4 regions of the Halalkalibacterium halodurans genome follow, and region 4 is predicted to be linked to each of the others. Evidence: riboswitches for the same ligand, from Rfam matches in the RefSeq annotation. Region 4 holds a riboswitch; each other region holds the start of a gene.
What was found. A riboswitch is a leader RNA that binds a small molecule or an ion and turns the genes downstream of it on or off. The one in region 4 is predicted to bind lysine.

Region 1: another riboswitch for lysine. It lies ahead of FED51_RS15735 (ISL3-like element IS651 family transposase); the one in region 4 lies ahead of FED51_RS17570 (Na+/H+ antiporter NhaC family protein).
Region 2: another riboswitch for lysine. It lies ahead of lysA (diaminopimelate decarboxylase); the one in region 4 lies ahead of FED51_RS17570 (Na+/H+ antiporter NhaC family protein).
Region 3: another riboswitch for lysine. It lies ahead of dapA (4-hydroxy-tetrahydrodipicolinate synthase); the one in region 4 lies ahead of FED51_RS17570 (Na+/H+ antiporter NhaC family protein).

Annotation. Positions count from the first base shown of each region.
Region 1 is NZ_CP040441.1:3,229,627-3,235,054, reverse strand. Features, by position in the region: gene trxA (thioredoxin) at 207-521, shown strand; gene uvrC (excinuclease ABC subunit UvrC) at 645-2,420, shown strand; lysine riboswitch at 2,493-2,684, shown strand; gene FED51_RS15735 (ISL3-like element IS651 family transposase) at 2,890-4,107, shown strand; gene FED51_RS15730 (aspartate kinase) at 4,202-5,428, shown strand, end outside.
Region 2 is NZ_CP040441.1:1,699,621-1,705,048, reverse strand. Features, by position in the region: gene FED51_RS08415 (peptidylprolyl isomerase) at 1-18, opposite strand, end outside; partial or broken gene FED51_RS08410 (hypothetical protein) at 327-591, shown strand; gene lysA (diaminopimelate decarboxylase) at 684-2,003, opposite strand; lysine riboswitch at 2,125-2,299, opposite strand; gene FED51_RS08400 (spore germination protein) at 2,368-3,849, opposite strand; gene spoVAEA (stage V sporulation protein SpoVABEA) at 3,842-4,408, opposite strand; gene spoVAE (stage V sporulation protein AE) at 4,414-4,764, opposite strand; gene spoVAD (stage V sporulation protein AD) at 4,768-5,428, opposite strand, start outside.
Region 3 is NZ_CP040441.1:1,890,864-1,896,291, reverse strand. Features, by position in the region: gene FED51_RS09370 (hypothetical protein) at 1-465, shown strand, start outside; gene FED51_RS09365 (YhcN/YlaJ family sporulation lipoprotein) at 596-1,282, opposite strand; gene FED51_RS09360 (aspartyl-phosphate phosphatase Spo0E family protein) at 1,505-1,639, shown strand; lysine riboswitch at 1,825-2,007, shown strand; gene dapA (4-hydroxy-tetrahydrodipicolinate synthase) at 2,178-3,065, shown strand; gene FED51_RS09350 (DMT family transporter) at 3,113-4,033, opposite strand; gene FED51_RS09345 (hypothetical protein) at 4,062-5,428, opposite strand, start outside.
Region 4 is NZ_CP040441.1:3,596,001-3,601,428, reverse strand. Features, by position in the region: gene FED51_RS17595 (sulfite exporter TauE/SafE family protein) at 1-184, shown strand, start outside; gene FED51_RS17590 (bifunctional metallophosphatase/5'-nucleotidase) at 211-1,599, shown strand; gene FED51_RS17585 (YunC family protein) at 1,676-1,969, shown strand; gene FED51_RS17580 (thymidylate synthase) at 2,090-2,884, shown strand; gene FED51_RS17575 (dihydrofolate reductase) at 2,881-3,372, shown strand; lysine riboswitch at 3,454-3,629, shown strand; gene FED51_RS17570 (Na+/H+ antiporter NhaC family protein) at 3,777-5,327, shown strand.

The DNA of each region.
Region 1 (5,428 bases), 370 kb from region 4:
CCGAAAAAAGACTCAAGCTCTGGCTGAAGTGCAAACTTCTTGAAAACATATAACAATTTCGGTAAAATGTTTGAAACACACGTTCAACGGATATGTTAAATAAGAATTTGCCGTCATGCCGTAAGCAAACTGTTCGCAAGTGATCTTCTGCGGTGGTATAATGCAAATTGTGAAGGAAAGTTGAACAACTTTGAGGAGGTTATCGAATGGCAATTGTAAATGTTACTGATCAAACGTTTGCTCAAGAAACAAGCGAAGGTCTTGTTCTTGCAGACTTCTGGGCACCGTGGTGCGGCCCTTGTAAAATGATTGCTCCAGTTCTAGAAGAACTTGATGGGGAAATGGGCGATAAAGTTAAGATTGCAAAATTGGATGTAGATGAAAATCAAGAAACAGCAAGCAAATTCAATGTAATGAGTATCCCAACGTTGATCGTTTTCAAAGACGGTCAAGTCGTGGATCAAGTGACTGGCTTCCAACCGAAGGACGCATTAGCTGAGCTTTTGAACAAACATCTTTAATTCAAAAACATCTGTCTCTCAGCATAGGGACAGATGTTTTTTCATGTTCCTATAGGAAGGGAACCCTGTTTACTTGAAAAAATACTCATTCTCCCCAACAATAAAGGGAGAGGTGGCGCTTAAATGAAAGATCATATTAAACAAAAACTCACCGTCTTGCCAGATCAGCCAGGCTGTTATTTAATGAAGGATCGTCAAGGCACGATCATCTATGTCGGAAAGGCGAAGGTGCTAAAAAATCGCGTTCGTTCTTACTTTACTGGAAGTCATGATGCGAAAACCCAACGCCTCGTCGGAGAAATTGCCGACTTTGAATACATCGTCACATCGTCGAACATCGAGGCGTTAATTTTAGAGATGAACTTGATTAAAAAACATGACCCGAAATATAACGTCATGTTAAAAGACGATAAATCGTACCCTTATTTAAAATTGACGAATGAGGAGCATCCGCGCCTAGTCACGACAAGAAAACTGAAAAAAGATGGTGGGAAGTATTTTGGTCCATATCCGAATGCGGGGGCAGCGAATGAGACGAAAAAATTGCTCGATCGATTGTACCCGCTGCGCAAATGCCGGACATTACCAGATAAAGTTTGTTTGTATTACCACATTGGTCAGTGCCTAGCTCCTTGTGTATATGAAGTCACACCTGAGCAAAATGAACAAATGGTACAAGAAATTACTCGTTTTCTCAAGTATGGTCACAAGGAAGTGAAAGTAGAGCTCGAGAAAAAAATGCACAAGGCTGCCGAAGAGTTGAACTTTGAACGGGCAAAGGAATTGCGTGACACGCTAGGCTATATGGAAGCCGTTATGGAAAAACAAACGATGATGGTGAATGATCGTGTGGACCGTGATGTGTTTGGCTACGCATACGATAAAGGCTGGATGTGTGTACAAGTCTTTTTCGTTAGACAAGGGAAGCTGATTGAACGGGACGTATCGATCTTTCCGTTTTATAAGGAAGCAGAGGAAGACTTTCTCACCTTCATTGGGCAGTTTTATTTGCAAAAGGATCATATTAAGCCAGGGGAAGTGCTTTTACCTGCTGGGACGGATGCAGCCCTCGTAGAACAACTATTAGATGTATCGGTTCACATTCCGAAGAGGGGAAAGAAAAAAGAACTTGTCGATGTGGCGATGCGAAACGCGACGATGGCCTTGAAAGAAAAATTTGCCTTAATCGAGCGAAATGAAGAGCGGACGATCAAAGCAGTCGAACAGCTCGGCGAGGCGATGGGCATTCCGACGCCGTACAGAATCGAAGCGTTTGATAACTCAAATATTCAAGGAACGGACCCGGTTTCTGCGATGGTGGCTTTTATTGACGGAAAACCGAATAAGAAAGAATACCGCAAGTATAAAATCAAGACGGTAACAGGGCCTGACGATTATGAATCGATGCGGGAAGTGGTGCGACGCCGTTACGTTCGTCTATTAAAGGAGCAACGACCGCTGCCTGACTTAATTGTTATTGATGGGGGCAAAGGGCAAATTGCTGCAGCACAAGAAATTTTGCACGATGAGTTAGGCCTGAGCATTCCAGTCTGTGGGCTTGCAAAAGATGAAAAGCATCGCACATCCCAGTTGCTACTAGGTGATCCGCCGCAAGTCGTTCCACTGAAGCGGGATAGTCACGAATTCTACTTGTTGCAACGAATTCAGGACGAAGTTCATCGATTTGCCCTCACGTTCCATAGGCAAACACGGTCGAAAACGTTTTTCCAATCGGTGCTTGACGATGTCCCTGGGATCGGAGAAAAACGGAAACGCCAACTTCTTAAACATTTCGGGTCAGTGAAAAAAATGAAGGAAGCTAGTATCGACGACTTTTTAGCCCTTAGCATTCCAAAGTCAGTAGCAGAGACGTTATACAACAAACTTCAAACTAAGTAAAAAAAAGTTCTTGTCAGATTTCCAGCCATCTGATAAGATATTAACCAATTGAATAACCGCGCTTCAATTTGAAGTGATGGTAGAGGTGCGAAAACCAAGAGTACACAGTCTGAGAGAAATGAGAATCGTTGACGACTGTTGGAAAGGGGGATTCGCCGAAGTGCAGATCGGGGCTCATTCCCATTTGCGCTGGACCTATGTTGAATAAGCATAGGGCTGTCACAACACTAGCCCCAACTAGTGCTGTGGAGAACTATCTCACGTAGCTACGGGAATGCGCACGTTTTTATTTTCGTGTACAGTACGCAATGGTGAGGAGTTTTCCTGCTGTTGCGTTTTTGTTTTCTGGCTCTACAATAAATGTTGGGGTTTTTGCACAAAAGAGGGGCAAAAAAAATGCACGCAGGCTCCTTTATCCATTATCCTTGAATTGTCCAGAAACAAAGAAAGGATAGGAGCTGCGTGTACGATGAATTTTACCATGGATTTGCCCGGATTAAAAGGTGTGAAGGTCACAAAGATGGAGGAACGAGAGGGCTTTATCGCGCTCCATGTAGAAATGCCGCGAACGCCTCATCGTTGCCCATCCTGCGGGGAGAGAACCGAGAGAATCCATGATTACCGCATCCAAAAAGTTCAACATCTCAAGCTCTTTGAACGGTGGGTGTATCTATTCTATCGAAAGCGCCGGTACGCGTGCAGATGCGGGAAGCGGTTTGCGGAGAAAGCCTGTTTTGTAGAGCGATATCAGCGTCAGACAGTGGAATGGAATCAAGCGTTTCGCTTACGGCTCATTCAAGGGAAGAACTTTACGGACACAGCGAATCAATTCCAAACGTCCGTGACAACTGCCATGCGCCGGTTTGATCAATTGGCGGCCCCCCTCGTGAAGAAGGTGGATCACCTTCCTCCTCGGATTGCGATTGATGATTACAAAGGGGATACGAATGCGGGGAAATATCAAGTGATCATTGCGGATGCAGATACACGGAAGCCACTGGATATCTTACCGGATCGTAAAGCCGATACGCTTAAACGATATCTTCAAGAGAAGGGTCATCATGTAAAAACGGTCGTGATGGATCTTAGTTATACCTTCAAGTCGGCTGTTCAAAAGGCCTTAGGCCACCCGCTCATCATTGGGGATCCGTTCCATTTCTGTCGTTACATCTACTGGGCTCTGGAAGGGGTTCGCCGCCGAGTGCAAAAAGCGTTCCATCCGTATCATCGAAAACGATGTAAACGGATCAAACATCTGTTTCAGAAAGAGAGAGAAGGACTGGATGATAAGCAAAAGAAGAAGGTGGAGCGGTACTTAGAGCTATCCCCTGATTTAAGGGAAGCGTATGAGCTAAAAGAACATTTTCGTCGGTGGTATCAAGAAGCGAAGATGCAAGGAAGGGAAGGACGAATGAGCGAGGTGAAACAAGGGCTCTACGCCTTTTACCGAAGAGTGGAGGCGAGCCCGTTAAAGGAGTTCCACCGAGCCATTCAGACGCTGAAGAACTGGCAGACCGAGATCTTGAATAGCCTCGCGTTTGGCTTAAACAATGGTTTTATTGAAGGACTGAATAATCAAACGAAGGTGATTAAGAGAAATGCCTTTGGTTTTCGGCGTTATGATCGCTTGCGAAACCGTATTCTCTTGCATCATCAATTCAAACATCAGACATTCGGGGTAGGATAAGAGGGGCTCGCCCTCCTATGCCACCCCAACATTTGACTAAGAACCTGTTTTCTTTATGCGCGATTTCCAAGCGAAGAACAGAAAGGGGAAACCTATGTCAATCATTGTACAGAAGTATGGAGGCACGTCTGTTGGCTCCGTTCAACGAATTGAACATGTAGCGAACCGGATCATCGCAACGGCTGCTTCAGGAAAGAAAGTCGTTGTTGTCGTATCAGCAATGGGAAAGACGACAGATGAGTTAGTTGGATTAGCGAGCGAAATTACAGACGAACCGCGAAAGCGTGAAATGGATATGCTCCTAGCAACAGGAGAGCAAGTGACGATTGCGCTTTTGGCGATGGCCCTACATAAACGGGGACAGGAAGCGACATCGCTTACGGGCTGGCAAGCTGGGATGATCACAGAATCACACCATGGGAACGCTCGGATTTTGGAAGTGGAGAGAGCGCGGATGGATGAATTACTAGATAAAGGCCACGTTGTGATCGTCGCAGGTTTTCAAGGAATCGATCAACAAGGAGAGATCATGACCCTCGGCAGAGGCGGATCAGATACGTCGGCAGTCGCGATTGCCGCAGCTCTCAAGGCCGAACGATGCGAAATTTATACAGATGTGACAGGTGTATTTACAACAGACCCTCGGGTCGTGAAACAAGCGCGCAAGCTTCAAACGATTTCATATGATGAGATGCTTGAAATGGCGAACCTAGGGGCAAGTGTCCTTCATCCACGAGCGGTTGAATTTGCAAAAAATTATGAGATTCTGTTACTTGTCGCCTCGAGCATGGTAGATGAGCCAGGAACAATGATAGAGGAGGAAGGAACAATGGAACAAAATTTACTAGTACGCGGCATTGCCTTTGAAAATGATGTGACAAAAGTAACGGTGCACGGGTTACCAAATGAAATCCACACACTCCCGACCCTATTCGCCCATTTGTCGGCTGCGGGGATTAATGTAGATATCATTATCCAAAATCAAACAGATTCAGGAATGGCGATTTCCTTCTCGATTACGCAAAGCTCATTAAAAGAAACACTCGCTCGCCTAGAAGAATTAAAAGGGGAACTGTCGTTTCAAGGCATCGATTATGAAGAAGAGTTGGCAAAGGTGTCAATTGTCGGCTCTGGGATGGTATCCAATCCAGGAGTAGCAGCAAAAATGTTCGAAATTCTTGCAGCCAATGACATCGCGATCAAAATGGTAAGTACATCGGAAATAAAAGTGTCTGCTGTTATTGATGAGGAGTTAATGGTGTTGGCGGTTGAAATGCTCCATGAGCAATTTAAGCTTCATGAAGAGGAGCCTGCTGTTGCT
Region 2 (5,428 bases), 1.9 Mb from region 4:
AATGCTACCTTTTTTCATACATAAATTCCTCCTTAACAGTCGTCGCCTTATTTTACAATAAAAAAAGGCAGAAAGAAAATAAGAAGCGAGAGATATAAAAATCAACTCTCGAAAGGAAGCTTTTGCACAAGTTGCTCCATTTTTTGTTTAGGTGACCGGTGTTCTTATTTATTAGGTTTATGGCGCGTCTGGGGATATATGTCGACTTCCCTACCGCCACGGTCTAGACGAAAGGGCTTGAGGCTGAACGTTGTCCTTATGGGTTTGATTTTTGCTATAATAACCCGTATGTAAGCCTTTATTTTATCTAGACGGGGGAGCGGAAAATGGAGAATAACGTTTTTGAACAGATGGCCAAACGATATGATACAGAGGATAGAATTGAATTAGCTAAAGTGATCGTTAAGAAAGTTCGATCCGAATTACGAAATAGTCAATCAAAATCTTTACTAACGGTTTTTCCCATGAGGAACTAAAAAAAGCTTATCCGAAGTTGGATTTAAATCGATTGAAATTAGAACGTTCTATCAAGGTCAGCGGATTTTTATGAATCAAGACGCCTCCATGTTTATATCAAGTAGTATCAAGTGATTTCTTCGTACATTAACGTTGGTTAGCGCAAATTCATTTCCATTGAAAAGCACCCCAAATAAATGTCTGGGGTGCAAGACTTTTAATTTTTGCTATACTTTCACCTTTTTTACTAGTGGCATATCGAGACGCACTAAGTCTTCGTACCGCTCCCGCTGAATAACAAGCTGGGCGTCGCCATCCTCAACGAAAACGACAGGTGGGCGCGGAATCCGGTTGTAATTGTTCGCCATGGAGTAGCCGTAGGCTCCTGTACAAAAGACGGCTAAAATGTCTTCGTGGTTTGCCTCTGGTAATGGTAAATCCCAAATGAGCATATCGCCACTTTCACAGCACTTCCCAGCAACCGAAAACATCCCTACCGGCTGCTCGTTCACACGGTTGGCGAGCGCCCCTTCATATTCAGCTTGATAGAGGGCTGGGCGCAAATTGTCGCTCATGCCGCCATCGACGGACAAGTAATGGCGAACATTCGGAATTTCTTTTCTTGACCCGATCGTGTACAGCGTCGTCCCTGCATCGCCGACAAGCGAACGACCAGGCTCGATCCAAATTTCCGGCATCGACATTTCATGTTCTGCAATTTGCTGCTTTACCGCGCGGATCATTTCTTTAACATAATCACCGACTGGACGCGGGGTATCACCTTCAATGTAACGGATGCCGAACCCGCCTCCCAAGTTTAACACCGATGGTTCGAATCCATGGTCTTCTCGCCATGAAACTAAATGTTCAAATATTTTTTCGACAGCCATGACAAATCCAGTTGTTTCAAAGATTTGCGATCCAATGTGGCTATGAACACCGAGCAAATGAATGGAGTCGACAGCTAACGCTTTTTTAACCGCAAGCGTGGCTTGGCCGCTCACAAGATCAAAACCAAACTTTGAATCCTCTTGACCAGTTGAGATGTAGTCATGAGTATGAGCTTCAACCCCCGGCGTAATCCGCAATAAAATATTTGCAGTCGCCCGCTTTTGCTCACAAATGTCTGCTAACAGGTCAAGTTCATAAAAATTATCAACGACAAAGCAGCCAATTCCCGCTTCTACCGCCATCTCAATCTCTGCACGGCTTTTATTGTTCCCGTGAAAATGAATTCGTTCCATCGATACTCCAGCTTGCTGCCCGGTGTACAGCTCACCGCCAGAAACGACATCAAGACTTAGGCCTAGCTCTTCAGCAAGCTGAAACATAGCAATACAGCTAAACGCCTTGCTCGCATACGCCACTTGAGCCTGAACTCCTTCATCTGCAAAGGCTTGTTTGAAATCTTTTGCTCGTTCACGAATGAGTGCCACATCGTAAACAAACAATGGGGTTCCATACAGATTGGCCAATTCGACCGTGTCCACACCTCCGATTTCTAGATGACCCTTTCCATTGACACGACTCGTTCCGTGAAAAAACATAGATGGTTTCTCTCCCTTATAGGTAAACTCAATGAGTGACGTTTTAACCGACTGCAACCATCGTAAAAAAACGCAGCTAATGTGTTACACTAGCTACGTTGAATGCTGCAAGGTAACCTCATTGGCAGATAGCTCTCCGCTAACAGTCAGCGGCAGTTCGTTTTTTATTCAAAAACGACCCAGCAAACGTATGGGATGGACATACATTCACTTCGGCAAATTGACCTTTCCCCACTCTTCCTAGTTCCATCAAACTCCAAGTGGGTACTGATTCGCATTGCACCTCTACCTCATCCTTGATGAGGGGAATTAAATTGTTGTGTTTTACTTTAACACAAACCCCTCTACCTGACAACCGCCTTGATTAACTTTCTTCTTGACGAATAGGGTCTTGCGGATGAACGATACTCGGTCGCCATCGAATCGTTGGAACACTGGAACGTATAATAATTTGCCACATCGCAGGCGGATCGAACGGAAGAAATGGCCATAAATACGGCTTATTTAAGGTTTTAATTCGTGCAAGCATGAAAATAAAAAGTGTCGTGGCAATAATAAAGCCGGGTGCTTTAAATAGAGCCACAATCGTAACCAGTATCAGTCTTGCTACACGTAAAGCGACACTTAGCTCATAGCTCGGAGTAGCGAACATTCCGACCGCACCAATGGCTACATACAAAATAACTTCTGGTGAAAACAGGCCGACCTCAATCGCAATTTCTCCTATCAAGAGGGCAGCGACGAGACCAAGCGCTGTAGCCAGCGGAGATGGAGTATGGATCGCTGCCATCCTAAGCAGTTCAATTCCTAGTTCAGCAAAAATGATTTGGGCAAAAATGGGCACTTCTTTTGTTTCATTCGGCCCTACATATTGTAACCCTTCTGGTAGTAAGCTTGGCTGCATGACCAATAATAGCCAAAACGGCAAAATAAAGAGGGAAAATAAGATGCCAGCAAAGCGAACCCACCGCAAAAACGTTCCGATGGCGGCTGATTGTCTATATTCCTCTGCATGTTGTACGTGATGAAAAAACGTTGTCGGTGCGATAATAACACTTGGGGACGTATCAACCATAATAACCAAATGGCCTTCAAGCAGGTGGGTTGCTGCCACATCAGGGCGCTCCGTATATCTTACAAGTGGAAACGGATTCATTCCTTGTTTAACAATATATTCTTCAATGATTTTATCGGTCATAGTTATACCGTCAATCTTTATGTTTTCCAGCTCTTCCCTAACGATTTTCACCATTTCAGGATCGACAATTCCATCGATATAGGCGATGCAAATATCGGTTTTCGAACGAACGCCCACTTTTAAAATTTCATGGCGCAGACGTTCGTCTCGAATACGACGTCTTGTTAAAGCCGTATTAATGATGATGTTTTCCGTATAACCATCCCGTGATCCTCGAACGACCCGCTCGGTATCTGGCTCTTCAGGTCCTCGTGTCGGATAGGAACGAACATCGACAACAAACGCTTCGGTCTCTCCATCAATTAAAATGAAAATGAGCCCTGACAACATTTGTGTTACCGCTTCATTCATGCTGTCGGTCTCTTCCACTTGGTAATGGGTTAAGTGATTTTTAACGGCCTTTTTCACATCGGTTATTTTCCGATTTCGCGCATCTAGATCCATCAGTTCTTTCAACAACTCAATAATGTTTTGCGTATCTACCAAGCCGTTGACGTAATATAGTTGAATTTCTCGGTCAAACACGGGGAGCTTACGAATGCCCACGTCAAACGAGACATCCATTCCTAATCGTTCTTTCAAACATTCTTCATTTACATGAATGTCCGGTGAGATAATATCCTCTCGCTCTTTAACGCTTTCACTCATGGTATCCACTCCGTTCTAAAATGTATTCCACCGCTCTTCGCGTGATCGGCGCCCCTATTTCCACCGCATCCGCTCCACCCATCTTTCCAATGTCGCCGATCCCGACAACGATCGGCAAATCCAACTCATCGAGTATGTATACCGTATCGCCATTCATCCGCCCAATCTCAAGGTCGGCCACACCATATTTATCCACCCCATATTCCGTAAGCTCTCCGAAGCGGTCAATGCTTACATCCACCTTCGTCCATTCGTGATAATGGCTTGAAGAAGCAACCGCAATCACACCTAAAACATCAATCGCAGGATCATTTGCCACATGGCGCATTGCCGCTTCTCCAGGTCCCTCTAAACGGAATCCACAATCGTCAAACATGACAAGCACCGGATCATAGGGGGTTTTCAAAATGAGCTTAACGATCTCTTCTCCTGTCAAATGGCTAGGATTGCCCCATGATTGACTGATGCAACGCCCTCCTAATTCTCTAGCAACATGTTCGATAGCTTTTAGTGCCGACTCATCTCCGTCTGTGATCAAGATTACTTTCCGACGGCTCATGAGCTTCACCCCCTTGGCTTAAATACAACAGCCACGAGAAAACTAAAAAGAATAGCTGAAGATATGCCAGCAGAAGTAATCTCAAAAATCCCCATTCCTACCCCTAAAAAACCTGATCGCTCTCCTTCGGCCATCGCCCCGTGGACAAGGGAATGACCGAAGCTCGTGATCGGAATGGTCGCACCAGCGCCTGCAAAATCAATCAGTCTGTCGTATAAATGAAATCCATCCAGCACCGCACCTGCAACCACAAGAGTGCTTAATACTTGGGTAGGAGTCATTTTCGCTACATCAAGCAACACTTGTCCCACAATACAGATTAAGCCACCAACGGTAAATGCGATAATATAGTTCACGATTTACACCTCCGCACGCAACGAAACCGCATGAGCGATGCACGGAATCGTCTCTTTTTGCTGGATCATCATCGGATTGAGCAGTGCACCTGTCGCTACAATTAACACTTTCTTTAACTTGCCTTTTTTCATTTGTTCGAAAATATAACCGTAACTGACGACCGCAGAACATGCTGCTCCACTTCCACCAGCAAATACAGGCTGATCCATGCTGTAAATCATCACCCCGCAATCATCATAGTTGCGCTTAAACATCACTCGTTTTTCCTCTAGTAACTTGCGTAAAATTCCACTCCCTATCCGAGAAAGATCACCGGTTACAATCAAGTCATAGTCATCTACCTGCTGATCGGTTTCCTCCAAGTGGGTCACAATCGTATGCGCAGCCGCTGGGGCCATCGCCGATCCAAGATCAAGGGGGTTTTTCAAACCATAATCGACCACATGACCGATTGTCGCGCTCTCGATGCGAACCTTGCTCGGTCGATTACTAACCAATGCAGCTCCAGCACCTGTTACTGTATATGTGGCTGAGTCTGGCTTTTGTTTGGCAAATTCAGTCGGCTGACGAAACTGCCTTTCAGCGGTGGCATAGTGACTGCTCGTAGCTGTAATCACCCTTTGCGCAAAGCCACCATGGACGATGATCGAGCCTACCGCCAGA
Region 3 (5,428 bases), 1.7 Mb from region 4:
CAGGAGCATGATCGAGCTAAAATGGTCACACCACCGTCGAATACGAAGGTACAGCAACAACAGCAAAATACTCATGAGGACTATGTAACTGAGTATGCTGACCATTTCGGATACTATTTAGTGGAAGCAGCTCATGAATTAGAAGCTCTTGCCCCTTTTTACCGGGGGGGACAGACGGTACGAATGAATGAACCAGAGGCAAGGGAGAGGTTAAGAGAACTTCATGCTTGGACAAAATCCATGCTTGTCAAAGACACTCCTTCTGAGTTCCAAGGTGTGCGAAATGTTTTGGAAAGCTTAGAAATTGAATTAAATACGGTAACCAACTTACACGATGAACTTGTGTCAAACCCAACCAGTGGAAACCGCGCCAGAACGAAGGTGCATTTTGAAAACGCTGTGTCCAACCTTAAACAGGTGGAACGGGCGTACTTGACTGTACTGGATAACGAAGGATTATATTAGAAAAAGAGGTAGTTTGCACGCTCTTTATGCAGGCTACCTCTCCCCAGTATATTAACGTTTCTAAAAAACTCAGTGTAGTTGCCCTTATAAAAAAGCACGTCTTTATATAAGAAAGAACGTGCTTTCCTTTTTATGATTGATCTTGATTAAATCGCTCGACCATCTCACCCCAGAACCCTTCAACGGCTTCTATTGGCTGACCAAGATGGTACCCTTCTTCAAATGTTCTCATCCTTTGAAGGTGAGCCCTTTTCGTTGTGATCGTCACACGATTCAGATCGACAAGGTCGTCAATCGTCTCACGGATCGTTCGATGCAGCTTTTTTCGATTCGATTCTGCCGCATCTACCCCGATGATAAGCGAATGCCCATTGGACAGAATGTAGACATTATGAACCGATTCTAAGTTAAGCAGTCGCTGCTTAATTGCTTGTTCTCGTGTTTGGACTTCCTGAACACCTACCTGGGGCTGCCTTTGCTTCATGTGTGGATGATCACTAATTTGTGGCATATCTTCCACAGTACCCATTCGATCTTTCAATATCCGTTGACTTTGGTGGCGAAAGCCTAGCCCTCGTTTCGCCCCTGCTTGCTCTCGTTGCTCACCAAACGTCTTTGAGTCTCTTCGCGCAAGCCCATTTCTTGTACGCTCTGGAATCATCATATCGGTAAGTGGTCCTTCTAGACCTTGCCAAGTATGGGCTGTCCCGCGCGCCTCATGTCCTTGGTCACGAGCAAGCCCGAAAGTTGTTGGTTCCTGTGCGCAGCCTGCAACTAACGTCACAAATGAAATCACAACGACGGATAATCGTTTCATTATCTCCCCTCCTTTTGATTATAGTTTTCCTATACCTCTGGCGTTTCAATGCTGAAAGATTTAGGAAACGCTAATCCTGTCGAAATTCTACTACTTTTGAGTAATATTGACTTTTTTTAGTGAACCTCTTTTCAATCGTCAGAAATTGACTATAATAGTCATCGTGTGATTAAAATCATCTGAATGTTGTTTAAGAAATACGAATAATGGAGCTGAACATTGATGGTTGTGAAACAAATTGAAAAAAAACGAGAGCAAATGCTTAATTTAGCTGCAAAATATGGGTTAACTGCTGAAATTACCGTCAGATGTAGTCAAGAATTAGACAGGCTTCTCAACATCGTCCAAAAACATTAAGCAAACCACAGAACGATTGCATTCCCTTCATTTGAAAAACAATTTAATCTTCCCTCACGAATAAAGAAGTGTTTCCTCACTATTTACATAAACTTAAGCGAAAATATTGATTTCACATTGCATTCTTAATCATCTTTTGTTAAGGTGGAGACACAATCACATATATCTCAACTTCTTATTATTGAAGTGAGGATAGAGGTGCAAAAACCAAGAGTACACAATTGGAGGAGAATGAGATCCGTTGAGAATTGTGGAAAGGGGAATTTGCCGAAGCTGGAAGAATCTCATGTTCTGAAGGCTGGTTCTGTATTAAATAAATACAGAACTGTCATATAGCGGATGTTGCTATATGGAGGGCTATCTCACGCATCGGAATGGTTGTTAATCAACACATACCATGCAACAATGAGCCCTCTCATTGTTGCTTTTTTGATGTCGTATACTTTTTCTTTGCGATGAGGTCGTATAGCTCTATTCACCAATGAGACAACCGATCACGTACTTCAATTTCAACCATGAATAGAGGAGGATGCACGGAATGAATATCGGACGGATTGTTACAGCGATGGTCACACCGTTCAACGAACAGGACCAAGTGAACCTAGAAGCGACCTGTCAACTTGTAAATGAATTAATTGCCAATGGGAGCGATGCCCTTGTCGTTGGTGGAACCACTGGCGAATCGCCCACGTTAACGACAGATGAAAAAATGGCCCTTTTCCACACCGTAGTGGAAGCCGCAGGTGGCCGAGTTCCCGTCATCGCAGGAACAGGCTCCAACAATACGAGGGCTTCGATTGAGCTGAGTAAAAAAGTAGAAGATTTAGGTGTGGACGGTATCATGCTCGTGACCCCTTACTACAACAAGCCATCTCAGGAAGGCTTATTTCAACACTTTAAAGCCATTTCCGAATCCACTTCCTTACCAATCATGCTTTACAACATTCCCGGAAGAAGCGGTGTCAACTTGGATGCGGAAACGACGCTACGCCTTGCTGAACTAAGAAATATTGTTTCGATTAAAGAAGCAAGCGGCAATCTTGATCAGATTGCTGAAATTATTGAACATTCTCCTGCAGACTTTAGCGTCTACAGTGGGGATGATTCATTGACATTACCGCTCTTATCGATCGGCGGGACAGGAGTCGTCTCTGTTGCTTCGCACATCATCGGAAATGAAATGCAAGAAATGGTGCAATTATTTTTGTCAGGGCAAGTAGAGCGGGCAGCAGCGATCCATCGGAAACTACTACCGCTCATGAAAACTTTATTTATGACACCCAACCCAACGGCAGTGAAAGCTGCTCTTGAACTAAAAGGGCTTCCTGTTGGGCATGTACGCCTTCCCCTCGTTCCGCTAACGGCTGAAGAACAGCGGCAATTAGAGCTAGCGATCAACCCACAGTTCAATATGTTTGTTAGCTAAATTTACTTATGAAAAAGCACAGAAGAATCATCCTGTGCTTTTTTCCATTATCCTACTTGATCGAAGCGACGTTTACGCTTCTGCATCCAAGCGTCTACATGTCCAGTACCAAGGATGACCCCTGCAACGATAAAAAGCAAGCCTGCAATTTGAGCAAGGGCAATCACTTCGCCTAAAAAAAGCGCAGAAAACAAAAGGCCAAAAAACGGGACCAAATTGTTAAAAATCGCCGTTTCACCTGTACCTAGCTGATGAATCGCTTGATTATAAATAATGTGCCCAAGACCCGTCGCAAACACGGCGGAAATGGCAAAAACCCACCAAATCCACAGTGCTTTATCTCCCATCGAGGCAAGACCATTTGGCTCAATGATAAGACTTGTCACAAATAATAGCAATGAGCCGATCAGAAGCATCATTCCTGTCACTTGCTTCGCATCCAGCGTATCTGTTGCTTTTTTTATGTAAACAAAGCTGAGGGCTTGAATCATCATCGCTAAGAAAATCACGCCATCCCCCGTTCGAATTCCTGCCAGTCCCCCTTCTCCAAAAAGAACAATTGTACAAACACCGATAAGTCCAAGGAAAATTCCGAAACCCCTCCAGCGTGTCAACATGTCACCTAATAAAAGGATAGCCAAAAGCGAAGTCGTAAGTGGCAGCAGTGCCAAAATTAAAACAGCATTGGATGCAGACGTCATCGTTAACCCGATCGATAAAAAGAAATGATGTCCTAAAACACCGAAGATAGCTGCCAATATGACATATTTCCACTCCGTCGCCGTCAGCTGCCGGAATGTTTTTAAAAGAAGTAAGACGAGCAGAACAACAAAGCCGGCAACAAAAATGCGGAGCGCGGTCATCGTAACGGGTGGGAACGATGTGACGAGTAGTTTTAACATCACCACATTTAATCCCCATAACACCATAACGAAAAAAACAAGAAAATAAGTAAGCCAGCGATTCATACGCTCCCCTCTCCTTTCATACAAAAACTTACAGCCAGTTCATAGCATGTAAGCCATAGAGTACACTCGTTAGGACTACCCATTGAGTGAAAATAAATCCAATATTTCGGCGAATAAGAATGTGCGCAGGTCTTTTTACCAAATGAGCCGATAAGAGAACTTGCCCTGAAAAAGGCGAGAGCTGGGTAGATAGCGTCCAACTAACGATTAAAACAAGCGCCAAATACGCCGAACTAATTCCGAAGGCTTCCGGCGAAATGGACGAGCCGATCCCTGTTAGGACTATTACCGGATGGATCCCTACTTGTGCAAGAATAACAGCGAATAAGATAATAAGTCCGCTCACGATGAAAACAGACCCGTTTGCCAACCGGTATAGCCATTCGGATGCAAACGTACCGAAGGCAGTTTCTGAAAGGGCGACGGCAAAGAAGCCGGCGCTAACAAAGATTGCCCACTCTTGCTTTAACCTTGTAAAAGCCGTAAATAGTTGTTCTATTACAGATTGAAAAAACGTATGTACTTGTTTCATCACCACTGCCCATAAAAATGGGAACAGCACAGCTAAAATCGTGACAATCGTGACCATGTTCACATTAAAGAGCATATCTAACGTAAAGCAGCTAGCGATCAGCAAGACGGAAAACGCGACAAACGGCTTAATCGTTGTCTCACCCTCTTCTTTCCTCCTATCGACTGGATGATATTTAATGACAGGGTCAGTATCAAATTGAATAGCTGGGTAAAAGAGCCAAAATAAAAAGATATAAATCAAAGCCATTAATAAGCCAAATCCGCCAATCTGATACCATGAAAGGTCAAAAATCGTTAATATTAACCCGATGTTTACCATAAATGGTGACCAGAGTAGACATGAGCCAAATCCACGTAAAATCACGAGCATTAACCGCTGTTCACGGAACGAAGAGAAACTACCTTCAATGATCCGTTTTACGATTGCAAGCGAGCCAAAATTAAGAAGCAAGCCTACGATTGATGTCAACCAAAACGCCGTATGATCGGGCCGAAGCCTCCTCTTTTGCTCTTGTTTTTGCACCCAATGCTTCATCGAGTCGATGTAGCCAACAGAAGACAGAAAAGTGCTAATAAATGGGATAAATAAAAACATAGAGATAATGTTTAGATTTTGCCCGAAGCTGAAAACAAGCGTACTTCCGCTCGCCCCCTCTATCCAAAAACAAAAACCGCCTATCCCTATAAGAGCAACGACAACAATCTTGCTCACAAGTGAGAGAAGCGGAAATGCGTAAAAAAACAAAATGGCAGCTAACATTCCATATGTCATCTGAAGCCAAACGGAGGGGAAAAATAGGTGAACGAGGTAGAACACACAGGTCAAGTAACAAAGAGTACTTAATGCCCTTTCTTTTATTT
Region 4 (5,428 bases):
CCATTTTGCACTAGGGAATGTGAATTGGCTGTTTGCTGCAGCGCTCGTCCCAGGGGCTTGGATTGGTGCGAAGCTAGGTGCAGTTTTAAACACGCGCCTGAAAAGTGATACGATTGTGTTTGTGTTTCGCTTGTTTTTATTGTTTGTTGGCCTCCGTCTTATTTATGAAGGCTGGCTCGGTTAAATTGTTACATATGGGAGGGCATCTTCTTGGCAACGATACCATTAACGATTTATCATATGAATGATCTTCATAGCCATTTTACGTATTGGCCACAGATTGTCTCCTACATGAAAAAAGAACGGGAAAAAACAGAATCTTACCTGTTGCTCGATTTAGGAGACCATGCGGACCGAAGTCATGTTATAACAGAAGCGACGATGGGGAAAGCAAATGTTGCTCTTTTAAATGAGTTAGGGATTGATTATGCGACGATTGGAAATAACGAAGGAATCACTTTCTCGAAAGAAGCTTTAAATGAATTATATGCTCATGCCTCCTTCCCTGTGGTCGTCGCCAACTTATTTGACGAGGATGGAATGCGGCCAGCATGGGCGACTCCTTATGTCCTTCATACGGTATCGGAGCAGCTCACGATTGGAATGATTGGTGTAACGGCTCCCTTTACCCCATTCTACCGCGAGTTAGGCTGGGATGTTCGCCGTCATGAAGAGGTGTTGCCGCAGCTACTTGAAGAGGTTAAGGGGCAAGCCGATGTTGTGGTTTTGCTGTCCCATCTTGGGCTGTTTCGAGATGAAGAAATAGCCGAGCAGTATGAAGGAATTGACCTTATTTGTGGGGCTCATACCCATCACGTTCTCCCAGAAGGAAAGCGATTGTATGGCACGCTTATTACCCAGGCAGGCAGGGGTGGCAAATGGCTTGGTAAGGTAGAGCTTACGTATGATACGGAAGCCCGCTGTATTGCGGAAAGCAACGCGCAACTGATCGATATGGAAAAAGAAGCCCCAGATCAAACGACTCATCTTCAGCTAGAACATTTAAATAGGGAGGCAAAGCAGCATTTATCACAAGAGGTTGCCTACCTTTCGCAGCAACTGACCGTCGACTGGTTTATCCCTACAGAAGGGGCCCAGCTATTATGTGATGGGATTACAGAATGGTGCGGGGCGGATATTGGGATGATGAATGCAGGTGTACTGCTTGAATCGATTGGCCCTAACATCGTAACCGTAGGTGACATTCACCGCATTTGTCCACACCCAATTAATCCGTGCCTCGTCAAAATGACAGGTGATGCCCTTTTAGAGACGATCAGGCGTGCCCACACTAGGGAAATCATTGAGCTTGAACTAAAAGGATTTGGCTTTCGTGGCAAAGTACTCGGAACGATGCTTTTTACAGGCATCGACATCAGCCTCAGTGAAGAACGAGACGGAACGTTGGAAGTGACGGAAGTGAAAATTGCAGGCGAACCTGTTGTCAAAGAGCAGCTTTACGAGCTTGCCACCCTAGACATGTATACGTTCGGTTATTTGTTTCCGAAAATTGCAGAATCTCAGGAGAAGCGGTATTTCATGCCGGAAATGCTTCGTGATGTGTTGGCGTGGCAGCTGAAAAAAATCGAACACCGGTAGTATGTGCACTTCTTTCATCGAACTCCCATATTCTATAAAGGAATGAGATGAAGAAGGAGTGACGAAGGTGTTAGAAATGAATCCGATTGACATTGAAGGTCACACGTTTCTTGCTGTCACCTTGAAGCTTCCAAAAACGAACTTTATGGCGGTCACGTCAGAGAAAGGGTACATTATGTGTGGGGCGCTCGATGTAGCATTATTAAATGAAAAGTTAGCAGAACGAAAAATTATCGCTGGGCGTGCAGTCGGTGTTCGCACCATCGATCAATTGCTCGACGCTCCCCTTGAATCGGTCACATTGGAGGCAGAAGCTTGTGGGATTACGGAAGGAATGAAAGGGCGAGACGCTCTCTTGAAAATGGTATAAAACTAGGAAAAGCGGTCACGCTGAAGCAAGTGGGCCGCTTTTGCTTTTTATACGTACCTCCTAACAGTAAATCATGTATAATACGTGTTAGGTTAGACGAATACATAGGAGTGATCGTGTATGGAACAATATTTAGAGCTTTGCCGCCACGTTCTCGAGCATGGAACCGAGCGATCAGATCGGACAGGAACAGGGACGATCAGCGTTTTTGGCTATCAAATGAGATTTGATCTCCAAGAAGGATTTCCCGTTGTTACGACGAAAAAACTGCACCTGCGGTCGATCATCCATGAACTGCTTTGGTTTTTAAAAGGAGAGACTAACATCGCCTACTTGCAAGAGAATGGTGTGCGAATTTGGAACGAGTGGGCTGATGAAAATGGGGAACTCGGTCCTGTATATGGTAAACAGTGGCGCTCATGGGAAGGCGCGAATGGGAAAACGATCGACCAAATTTTTCAAGTCGTAGAAGCGATTAAACATCAACCGGATTCAAGACGATTGATCGTAAGTGCTTGGAATGCAGCGGAGATTGAAGATATGGCTTTAGCTCCATGTCATTGCCTATTCCAATTTTATGTGCAAGACGGAAAGCTATCGTGTCAGCTCTATCAGCGAAGTGCAGATATTTTCCTAGGCGTTCCTTTCAACATCGCTTCATACGCCTTGTTAACAAAAATGATCGCCCAAGTATGCGATTTAGAAGAAGGAGAGTTTGTTCACACGTTCGGTGACGCTCACATTTACTTAAATCATATCGAACAAGTAAAATTACAGTTAACGCGAGAGCCAAGACCATTACCGGAGATGCGTTTGAACCCAGAGGTTCGTTCATTGTTCGACTTCACGTTCGATGATTTTGAGCTTGTCGGTTATGACCCGCACCCTCATATAAAAGGAGAAGTGTCTGTATGATTTCGTTTATTGTTGCGATGGACAAGCATCGGCTCATTGGAAAAGAGAATGACCTTCCGTGGCGACTCCCTGCCGATTTAGCCCATTTTAAACGGGTAACTTCGGGACATACGGTGATCATGGGACGGAAAACGTATGAGTCGATCGGCAAACCGTTACCAAATCGCCGAAACGTCGTCGTCACAAGATCGCAAGCATACACAGCCGAAGGGGTTGACATCGTCCATTCTATCGATGAAGCTATAAGGCTCACAGAACATGAAAACGAAACGTTTGTCATTGGCGGTAGTGAACTGTTTAAAGCTTTTTGGCCCCACGCGGATCGGATGTATGTGACCTACATTGATGAGGTTTTTGACGGTGATACGTATTTTCCAGAGATTGATGGACAGGAGTGGGAGCTTGTGTCCATTGAGGCGGGCACTGTCGATGAAAAGAATGTCTATCCTCATGAGTTCAGAGTATATGAGCGTCAAGCGAAAAACTAGCGAATATTTACATTGCGACATGAAATATATTATGGTAGAATAACTCACGATTAATTGAATAGATGGTGTGCCTCATCCACAAGATGGGGTAGAGGAGCGGGTTTTAAGAGTAAGCGCTTGGAGGATGACAACGAGGATAAGCGCCGAAAGGAAAACTCGCCGAAGCGGAAGGTGAGTCAAGCGCCTTCTTGCTGGGGTTGCATTGAATAAATGTAACACTGTCACAGCTTGTTTTGCTGTGGAGAACTACTAACGTTGTGATGGGGTTTCCTTGTGCGGATAAAAGGGCAATGGGAGAGATCAATCTCATCATTGCTCTTTTTTTGTGCCCTTGGTAATAGATATAGAAGAAGGGATTCGCTGAAAAGCGTGATTCCATTACGACGAAGAATGGAGGAACGAATATGGAAGGGAGCATTTGGTCATTGATCCCACCGCTCCTTGCGTTGGTGATGGTGATTTTGACAAGGCGTGTGCTGCTGTCGCTCGGGATTGGGATCATTGTCGGTGCGATCATGCTTAATGATTTTGCGATACTTGAGAGCATTAAGCATGTAGCAGAACTCGTCGGCGCCATTTTTGTAACTGAAGGAGCCATCAATGACTGGGAATTGTTCATTATCTTTTTCTTGCTTTTGTTAGGTATGATGGCTGCCCTTATGACACGCTCAGGTGGAACGCGGGCGTTTGGTGAATGGGCTGTTCGTAAGGTGAAAACTCGCGTGGGCGCACAACTGCTAGCGTTTTGGTTAGGGATTATTGTATTCATTGACGATTATTTCAATAGTTTAACCGTAGGTAATGTGAGTCGCCCGCTTACGGACCGTCATCGGGTTTCACGTGCGAAGCTGGCTTACATTGTTGACTCAACGTCAGCGCCAATCTGTGTCATCTCGCCGATTTCTAGCTGGGGAGCGTACATTATTACGATCATCGCTGGGATATTGGCGACACATGGAGTGACGCAATACGGTGGATTGCAGGCGTTTGTCATGATGGTGCCAATGAACCTTTACGCTATCGTTGCCATCGGTCTTGTATTTGCAGTTGCATGGTACAACTTAGATGTTGGCGCGATGAAGATTCATGAAACCAAAGCTGTGGAGACGGGAGAGCTTTTAGATGCAGCGAAAGGCCCAGCTCCTGGTGAACAGGATCAAGTGAAAGTGGTTAAGCAAGGACGGGTGTCCGACTTGATTTTGCCGATTGTTGCCCTTGTGATCGGGACCGTTACATTTATGATTACGACCGGAATTCAAGGAACAGAGGGAACGGTCACTATTCTTTCGATTTTTGAAAACACGGATGTGGCGAGAGCTCTCGTGTATGGTGGGCTCATCGGGTTTATCGTGGCGTTGGTGCTCAATTTAGTTAAAGGTGCAAATGGGTTAGGCGGCTCTCTCTGGGCTGGAATAAAATCGATGCTTCCGGCAATTTATATTTTGATTTTTGCTTGGACATTAATTGGGATTATCGATGGTCTCGGGACTGGAGGCTATTTAGCGTCCCTCGTTGATGGGAGAATTCCACCGATGCTGCTTCCTGCGATCCTATTTTTGATTGCTGGTGTGACTGCCTTTTCCACAGGTACATCGTGGGGGACATTCGGTATTTTATTGCCGATTGCTGGTGAAATGGCGGCCGTAATCGATGTGACGATGATTTTGCCAATGTTAGCGGCTGTGTTGGCTGGGGCCATCTTTGGTGACCATTGCTCACCGATCTCTGATACGACAATCTTGTCGTCCACAGGGGCGGGAAGTCACCATATTGATCACGTGATTACCCAGTTGCCATACGCGATCCTTAGTGCAGTTATTAGCTTTATCGCGTTCCTCGCCCTCGGCATGACAAACAGTGTGCTAATAGGTCTCGCTGTAGCGATTGGATTGCTCGTTCTCTCCGTGATCATTTTGAAAAGAATTGCAGCGGATAAGCAACCAGTTTCATCTTAAAGAAAAAAACGAACTAGCCAAACGTAATCAAAAAGGTTCGGATCATCAAAATAAAATGATCCGAACCTTTTTGTGTATACGTATAACGAGACGGACGTTTC